DNA from 2 places in the Vibrio scophthalmi genome. Region 1 is predicted to be linked to the other one. Evidence: predicted binding sites of a transcription regulator. Region 1 holds the regulator's gene; the other holds the start of a gene.

Region 1 (4,656 bases):
AACGCGGTGACTGATCATATTAAGAATGCGTTCGCGACTTAGCACTTGGTTAGGGTAAGTTGAAAGCGCAACCAAAAGCTCGTATTCCGCTTTAGTCAGTTTTACTGGCTCGCCGTTACGGCTAAGCGCACGGCGTTGAACGTCAAACATCCACTCACCAAAACGAACTAAATTTGAATCGTTTTTCTGATCAACAACACTACCGGCATTACGCGCTGACGAAATACGCCACAGTAGGTTTTTCACTCGAACTAACAGTTCGCGAAGTTCAAACGGTTTTGTTACATAATCGTCGGCACCCATTTCTAAACCAACGATCTTATCAATGCTATCCGTGCGTCCTGTTACCAGGATAATTCCAATGTCAGACTGACTGCGTAGTTCACGCGTTAACATCAAGCCATCTTCACCAGGAAGATTGATGTCTAGCATGACTAAATCAATCGCATGATTTTGTAGTGTGTCGCGCATCTGCTCGCCGCTTTCTGCTTCGCTGACGGTGTAACCTTCATTTTGAAAGTAGCCAACCAGCTTGCTGCGAGTTACTGCGTCATCTTCTACAACTAGTACGTGATAGCTCATCTAAACCACTTAATTTGCATTGGGAATTGTTTACGACCTACATTCTATTCATATATCGTAACATTTCTAGTATTTGTTACATTAAAATCAAGAAAGATGATTTTTTATTGATTCAAAACAAAACTAGCCCAAGCATTAACATTTTGCCATTTTTGCACTTATTTTGACGCATTGTGTGTTATCCCTATTCATTTTTCTTCGCTAGAATAGTAGGAGAATGAAAATAGGAGCATTGTTTGATGCAAGAGTTAAAAGCGTTTAACGAAAAGCGTGCAGAAATTTACTGGTGGTTCTCTAGCTTATTTGCCAAAGAGCTAACTGAAGCGGATCTAGAGCAATATCAAAGCCCTGAGATTCGTAGCTTTTTATCTGGCCTTGGTGAAAACCCAAGCCTAAAACCAGCCATTGATGATGTAGTGGATGCACTTAACCGTCAGCTAGACCGCGAAGATGGCCAGCTAGAGTTGGCGGCTGACTTTTGTGACTTATTTTTAAAGTCTGATAAAGAATCTGCACTGCCTTATGCTTCTATGTACATCGGTACAACCGGTCTACTGCATGATAAACCAGCGAACGAAATGGACGCATTACTTCAAAAGTACGGTGTTGCGGTTGAACAAGGCTTGAACGAGCCTGCGGATCATATTGCGATTGAACTTGATCTGCTCGGTAACATCATTATTCGTTCAAACGAGCTTGAGCAAGAGCGTCATTTTGAAGAAAGTTTCGTTGAACAAGAAGCCTTTATCCGTCAACACATTCTAAGCTGGGTGGCTAAATTTGCGACCAAATGCAAAGGCTTAGATAAGTTTGGTTTCTACTCTGCCGTTGCGGCGCTGCTGGTTGCGTTTTTAGAGCTTGATTGCCAATACTTAACGGGTGAATGACGCTCAATATCTACCCAATAGGTGTTTGATGCGTTGATGCGTAATGAGTTGATGCTGAATAAATTCGCGAATAACGGCTTTTTCTAGGGTTGGTGTGGTGTAATAAAAGTAACGAGTGACACCTCATCCACTCCTTGTTTTAAGTGATTTTTATTCGGCTGATGCCTAATCACTCACCTATCATGGTGGGCATAACAGTATGGGGGACGGGATTTTTATTTGCCCCCAAACGAGATGCGGTCTAGAATCGACAGCGCAAACGATAAAAAAATAATGAATTAAATACAAACCGCTGTAATCAAGCGGTTTTTGTGTTTTTAATACTTTCTGCCAAATTATTCTGATATGTGAATACCGCCGTGGCAGCTAAAGATAGGACAACCCCTTATGGCCACTATTAAAGACGTTGCTCGCCTTGCTGGCGTATCAACCACTACTGTTTCACACGTGATCAATAAAACTCGCTTTGTCGCAGAGACAACGCAAGAGCGCGTGATGGAAGCAGTGAAAGAGCTAAACTATGCACCAAGTGCCGTTGCTCGTAGCCTAAAATGCAATACGACTCGTACCATTGGTATGCTAGTAACTCAATCTACTAACCTATTCTTCTCTGAAGTAATTGATGGCGTCGAGAGCTACTGTTACCGCCAAGGCTACACACTGATCCTATGTAACACTGGTGGTATCTACGAGAAACAACGCGACTACATTCGCATGCTCGCAGAAAAACGCGTTGATGGTATTTTGGTGATGTGTTCTGACTTAACAGAAGAACTGAGCGAAATGCTCAACAACCACAAAGACATTCCTAAAGTTGTGATGGATTGGGGCCCTGAGACCTCTCAAGCAGACAACATCATCGACAACTCAGAAGAAGGTGGCTACCTAGCAACGAAATTCTTGATCGACCACGGTCACAAAGACATCGCTTGCCTAAGCGGTCACTTTGAAAAAGCAGTTTGCCAAGAGCGTATCCAAGGCTTTAAACGTGCGATGAACCAAGCACAACTTGAAGTTAACGAAGATTGGATTCTTGAAGGTAACTTTGAGTGTGACACGGCCGTATTGGCCGCCGACCAACTCGTTGCTATGGACAAACGCCCGACGGCTGTATTCTGCTTCAATGACACCATGGCATTAGGCCTAATGAGCCGTCTGCAACAAAAAGGCATTCGCGTGCCAGAAGACATCTCAGTGATCGGCTACGACAACATCGAATTGGCAGAGTATTTCTCTCCACCACTGACGACAGTTCACCAACCAAAGCGTCGTGTTGGTAAAAACGCATTCGAAATTCTGCTAGAGCGTATTAAAGATAAAGAACACGAAAAACGCGTGTTTGAGATGCATCCAGAAATCGTTGAGCGTAGCACCGTTGCAAGAATCGACTAAGTTAATGATTCAATAAAGATTAGCCGAGGGGCAATCCTTCGGCTAAAGCCTCATAAATGAAAGTTATTCTTGCATAAAGATCACAATTATCCCATATTAATAGACTACTTCCTGACAGAAGTAATTTAATCTTTAGCAGAGCAAATTAAGTCACGCACAGGGCAAACCAAACTGAAAAGTTGGGACGCAAAGCCACCGGCCTAAACATTGTAATGATGTACGGCAGCGGGGTTACCGATGGTAGAAATGCAACACGTTAACTGATTACTCTCCAGAAATCTGCATTGACTGCTATTCTCTCGGACCTGATTTGGTGGCGTATATACACATACACCGAGAAAGTACTGAATGGATAAACCAATACTTAAAGACTCTATGAGGCTTTTTGAGCCCTTAGGTCGGATTAAATCTCGCTCTATGTTTGGTGGGTTCGGCATTTTTGCAGACGACACAATGTTTGCATTGGTTGTACACGACAAGCTTCATATTCGTGCCGACGATGCCCTTACTGAGCAGTTTAAGCAACAAGGATTAGAACCGTACGTGTATCACAAACGAGGCTTCCCTGTTGTTACTAAATATTTTGCTTTAAGTGAAGAGTGGTACCAAGACAGTGCAAAAACACTGCAAACGGCTACCGATGCACTCTCTCTCGCTAAGCAAGAAAAGAGCACTCAAGCGAAAACAAAACCAACTCGTATTAAAGATCTACCAAACTTGCGTCTTGCAACTGAACGTATGCTGAAAAAAGCCGGTATCGAATCAGTTGAGAATTTAGAACAAGTGGGTTCAGTTCAAGCATACAAAGCCATTCAAGCCTCACATGATACCCAGGTGAGTTTAGAGTTGCTTTGGGCACTTGAAGGCGCAATTAAAGGCACGCATTGGTCCGTCGTTCCTCAAGCTCGCCGCCAAGAACTGATGTCTCGCCTTGAGCATTAATTTAGAAAATGAATAAATTGAATTAAGCCAGCCATTGTTGCTGGCTTTTTTTTTGAAATTTTTTGCGTGCTTTGAAGTTCCTATATAAAACAACGAGCAAAGAACCGTATTCATGACTGAACGATGCAACAATACGATCGTAAGATGCGTATCTAAGATAGTGAAATTATCGCGCTATAAAATAGATATCTACCAGAGATAAGTGAGAACCAAGATGAATAAAAAACTGATTTTCGGCCTATTGCTGATTGCCATCATAGCGCTACTTATCACTCAATTTGGCGATCAACTCACCCTCGAAAATGCCAAAGCACAACAGGCAGAGTTAGCCTTGTATATTAAGCAGAACTTTGTTCTAGCGGCGGCGGTTTACTTTTTGGCTTATCTTGCGATTACGGCCTTTTCGATTCCTGGCGCGGCCGTCGTCACTCTGCTTGGCGCAGCATTATTTGGCTTTTGGGCCAGCTTAATCTTAGTCTCTTTTGCCAGCACGCTTGGCGCGACACTGGCTTTTCTTAGCAGCCGCTTCTTGCTACGCGATTGGGTACAAAGCAAATTTGGTGACAAACTCTCCGCCATTAATCTAGGGGTGGAAAAAGATGGCGCGTTCTATCTTTTCTCACTGCGCTTAATTCCGGTCTTCCCATTTTTCTTAATTAACCTACTTATGGGCTTAACCCCGATTTCTACCGCGCGTTTCTATTTGGTGAGTCAAATCGGTATGCTACCGGGCACTGCGGTGTATCTCAATGCGGGGACCCAATTAGCACAAATTGATTCACTCTCAGGTATTGTTTCACCTTCGGTATTAGCCTCATTTGCATTGCTTGGCCTGTTCCCGATTGTCGCGAAA
Region 2 (4,656 bases), 650 kb from region 1:
AACATCGCATCGAGCTGAGCTTCATGCAGTTTATCTTCTGATTCGGTTTCTTCACCATCAAAAGTAAAAATTTCGCTAAGGTAATCTTCAGGTACTAAGCGGTGAACCATTCGTAGGCTAAGTTGTTCTAGCTCTTCACGAGGCATATTCGCTAAGCATTGGTAAGTATAATCAAGCTGCATGGTCATCTATTTCTATATGGTTAATCTGTGCTGTATTGTAGCGCGTAAAAGCGAATTTGGAATGACCCCAATAAAGTAGACACTCAATATTGGAATTAGAGTGCTATGAAAGTAAAAACAGTCCGAAAACATTCAGACGATTTCAAGAAACAGGCCGTACAGCAATCTTTAGATTCTCCAGATACCGTAATATCAGTGGCGAAATCATTAGGTATTTCCCCAGGTTTACTGTCCAAATGGAGGACCGAAATGACCTCTCAAAAAAACACCTCACCCCCTCTTCCTAACATAGGGCCGGAAAAATCCGTTGTTCAATTAGAAAAAGAAATTCGAAGACTGAAAAAACGTCTTGAAATGGCGGAGATGGAGAACGAATTCTTAAAGGAAGCGAAAGTCTACTTCGACAGCCTAAAAGAATAAGATTTGAATACATTCTAAAATATACGAGCATTCAGCGACCTGTGATAAGGCTGTGCCAATGGCTAGGCGTATCGTCTGCTGGTTACTATAAATGGCTTCATCGAAAACCAAGCGTGCGAGAGCAAGGCAATGACAGTTTGCTCGACTTCCTGAAAGAGGAAAGTGATAGGCAACATTGTATCCCCGGCTACCGGAAGCTATGGGAAGCCGCGGTGGCTTATGGTTTTATTTGCAATAAGAAGCGAGTTCAAAGGTTATTGCAGTCATTAGGTTATCGTTCCAAGGCCAGTAAAAAGCGTCATGGTCGAGCACCTAGACAGAAAGGGCTTATGCCTGCGTACAATCTTCTCAACCGCCAATTTGACGTAAGTAAGCCAAATCAAGTTTGGGCTTCGGATATAACTCAAGTTCGATGTAAAGAAGGCTGGAATTACCTTTGTGTCATATTAGATTTGTATTCGCGAAAGGTGGTCGGGTGGTCAACAAGTCGTATAAACAGCGCTTGTTTAGTGCTAAAAACGCTGAATAAGGCATGGAAAAGCCGCCGACCAGATGGCCGGAAGTTAATGTTTCATTCGGACCAAGGTGTTCAATATCGAGCGATAGAAACTTTACGATGGCATCGGAAAAAGGCAATTACCGTGAGTATGTCGCGTAAAGGAAATTGCTGGGATAATGCCTGTTCAGAAAGCTTCTTTGCTCAGTATAAAAAAGAGTGGATTAGCAATCTAGGTGGGATGTCTCGTCAGGAAATGACAATGCAAAGTCGACTTTATATCGATACGTATTACAATCCAGTAAGAAGGCATGGGACTCTAGGTGGAGTGAGTCCCATAGATTTTGAACTAATGAATTAACCCTCAGTGTCTACTTTTAAGGGGTCATTCCAATTTGCACTCTCTTCATCTCGTACTCATCGCGCCCTTCGGTATTTAGAGGGCGGAGAGATATGGGCAGAAGATAGGAGCAGATTAAGCGCTGTAAACCTCACCCAACACCGCGTATTGTTTTTCTTTACGGAAACGTTTGCCGCAAAGGTTTAAATTACTTGTCATCTGCAAAATAACCCTGTAATTTCTCCGCCTTTAAACGATAGCGCAACCCTTAGGGTGCGGTGTTTAAGCCTAGTTATTGCTTTGTAAAACTCCATCAATGATCTATTCCAACCAGGCATGAGTAGGCCGTGAATCCATCACGCTACAATGCTTCTTATGGTATTAAGTCATAAAATTGAATAGGAAAACTCATGTCTAATAAGACTCCCACTCAAAATACGCAAAATAGCTCATCCGCTTCGTCGCCAATGGCGAGCAAACTGGATAGCTACTTCTCGATCTCGCAACGCGGTAGTAACGTGCGCCAAGAAATGCTGGCAGGTTTAACGACATTTCTTGCTATGGTTTACTCAGTCATTGTGGTGCCAAGTATGTTGGGTGCAGCTGGATTTGATCAAGGTGCGGTGTTTGTTGCGACCTGTTTAGTGGCGGCATTTGGTTCATTATTGATGGGGTTGTGGGCGAACCTGCCGATGGCGATTGGTTGTGCGATCTCATTAACCGCATTCATGGCCTTTAGCTTGGTATTGGGACAAGGTGTCTCTATTCCGGTTGCGCTGGGTGCTGTCTTCCTAATGGGGGTGGTGTTTACCGCGATTACCGTAACAGGTTTACGCCAGTGGATTTTGACACACTTACCTGTTGGTATCGCACACGGTACCGGGATTGGTATTGGTCTGTTCTTATTGCTTATCGCCGCCAATGGTGTGGGGCTAGTAGAGAAGAATCTTGCAGAAGGTCTACCGGTTAAATTTGGTGATTTTACCTCTCTACCTGTAATGATGTCGGTACTCGGCCTTGCCGCTATCTTTGGTTTGGAGAAGCGCCGTGTCCCAGGTGGTATCTTACTGGTTATCGTAGTGATTTCGATCTTTGGTCTTATTTTCGATCCAAATGTGACCTACCATGGTTTGTTTGCTATGCCATCATTTGGCGGCGAAGGCTCTCTATTTGGTTCGATGGATGTTATGGGTGCATTTAGCCCATTAGTACTACCAAGCGTATTGGCTTTGGTGATGACCGCGATCTTTGATGCGACTGGTACGATTCGCGCAGTGGCAGGTCAGGCGAATTTGCTGGATAAAGATGGCAACATCATCGATGGCGGTAAAGCGCTGACCTCTGATTCTGTGAGTAGCATTGTCTCTGGTGCTGTTGGTGGCGCTCCGGCGGCAGTGTACATTGAATCTGCAGCAGGTACGGCGGCTGGTGGTAAAACCGGTTTGACAGCTGTGGTTGTTGGTACCTTGTTCCTAGCTCTATTGTTCATCTCGCCAATCAGTTACCTAGTGCCAAGCTACGCAACGGCGCCTGCGCTAATGTATGTTGGCCTATTGATGCTGAGTAATGTTAGTAAGCTTGATTTTGGCGACTCAATTGATGCTTTGTCAGGATTAGTATGTGCCGTGTTTATCGTGCTTACTGCCAATATCGTCACCGGTATCATGCTTGGCTTCCTATGTTTGGTGGTTGGTCGCGTTATCTCTGGCGAGTGGAAGAAGCTTAGCTTTGGTATTGTGGCCTTAACCGCGGTGCTAGTGGCGTTTTACGCGGGTGGTTGGGCTATATAGGCTGGGCTATCTAGTTAGCGACCCAATGATACATTAAAAATGGCTGCCTAGAGGCAGCCATTTTTATATTCAGAGCTTAGGCAATCAAGCACAACAAGGCGTACTGTTATTGGCTGAAATAACATTATTACGTCCGGTGGATTTAGCTTGATATAGCGCTTCATCCACCTTATTTAAGAAAAACAAGAAGTCTTCATCACCTTGTGGGGTATGACAAAACACGCCAATCGAACAAGTGAGCTGATGGGAGCGTTTTTTCTCTTCGTTTGATAGTGTCACGTTCGCGATGCTTTGACGGATTGTTTCAGCAAGAGCTGTGCTATGTTGGTAGTGGGTATTGGTGACAACCACCAAAAACTCTTCCCCGCCCATGCGAAAAGCATGGCCGCCATATTGCTTGTTTAGCTGAGATAAAATATTACCAACAGATTGAATCGCTTCGTCGCCTTTGAGGTGGCCAAGTGAATCATTAAGAGATTTAAATAAGTCTAAATCGAGAGAAATAAAACTAAGCGCGTGTTGTTCAAGTTTGGCCCGTTGAATTTCAGGCTGAATCACATTCATAAAATGACGTCGGTTAAATAGACCTGAAAGTTCATCTATGATCGCGAGTTGCTGTAGTTTCTGATTAAGAGCGGTAAGCTCTTTTTCAGCAATAATGCGGCGATGTTTTTCACGGATCAATTCAATTGCATGGGATGACAGTTCGTCGTACATGGTTAATACGGTATCAATCAGCACACCAACGGAACCTCGCATTTGCTTTCGCGCCTGCTTCTTCGCTTCATCTAACGCCATGCCGTTTTTCAGTCCATGCACGACTAAACTCATCTTTTTATCGTTATCAAGAATATGCAGAGCGAGCCAACGAATAAGAAACTGCAGTACATTTTCAATCGTATCTTGCCAACAGCTTGTAACGGCAGCATGTTTGATTTTTTCAACGTCAGGTAGGAAGGACTCATGCGTATCGGTATGAGATAACATCCAGTTATCTTGCTGGAAGTATTCAGACCATACTTGTTCTTCCTCGGTAAAATGGTACGTCGCATAGTTGGCGAGTTCATCAAACACTTCAGCAACTTCAATCCGATTTTCATGCACTAAAGAATTGGCGAGTTTATTGACGAGTTGAAACAACGTCTTATGCTGGGCATCAATGTGATCTATTCCAGTTTCAAAATTAGGGTTCCAAGGAAAAACCACGATCTCGCTATTTGGCATAATAACTACAGCTTATATTTTTCTAACCAGTATGAATTTTACTAGTCAGCGTTCTAAATAAACAGAGTCTTAAAGGGTTAATTTGAGGTTGAGCCCATGGCTTGAATGAGAAGGGTATATTGAGATGCTAGAAAAGCAAAAGGCTCGTAGATTTCTCTACGAGCCTTTCTAAATTTGGTGGCCCCTCCCAGACTTGAACTGGGG

Evidence for each region. The regulator PurR, encoded in region 1, represses purine synthesis genes. The targets are predictions, from matches to a motif close to TNANGNAAACGTTTNCNTNA.
Region 2: the regulator PurR is predicted to act here: its motif matches at 1,617-1,636, upstream of RJD38_RS04575 (NCS2 family permease).

Annotation. Positions count from the first base shown of each region.
Region 1 is NZ_CP134271.1:376,034-380,689, forward strand. Features, by position in the region: gene torR (two-component system response regulator TorR) at 1-582, opposite strand, end outside; gene torD (molecular chaperone TorD) at 822-1,469, shown strand; gene purR (HTH-type transcriptional repressor PurR) at 1,857-2,861, shown strand; cyclic di-GMP riboswitch class I at 3,012-3,100, shown strand; gene RJD38_RS01615 (TfoX/Sxy family DNA transformation protein) at 3,210-3,803, shown strand; gene RJD38_RS01620 (TVP38/TMEM64 family protein) at 4,018-4,656, shown strand, end outside.
Region 2 is NZ_CP134271.1:1,024,825-1,029,480, reverse strand. Features, by position in the region: gene RJD38_RS04585 (hypothetical protein) at 1-182, opposite strand, end outside; one part of gene RJD38_RS04580 (IS3 family transposase) at 288-570, shown strand; one part of gene RJD38_RS04580 (IS3 family transposase) at 570-1,459, shown strand; gene RJD38_RS04575 (NCS2 family permease) at 1,849-3,228, shown strand; gene RJD38_RS04570 (GGDEF domain-containing protein) at 3,313-4,452, opposite strand; tRNA gene RJD38_RS04565 (tRNA-Ile) at 4,628-4,656, opposite strand, start outside.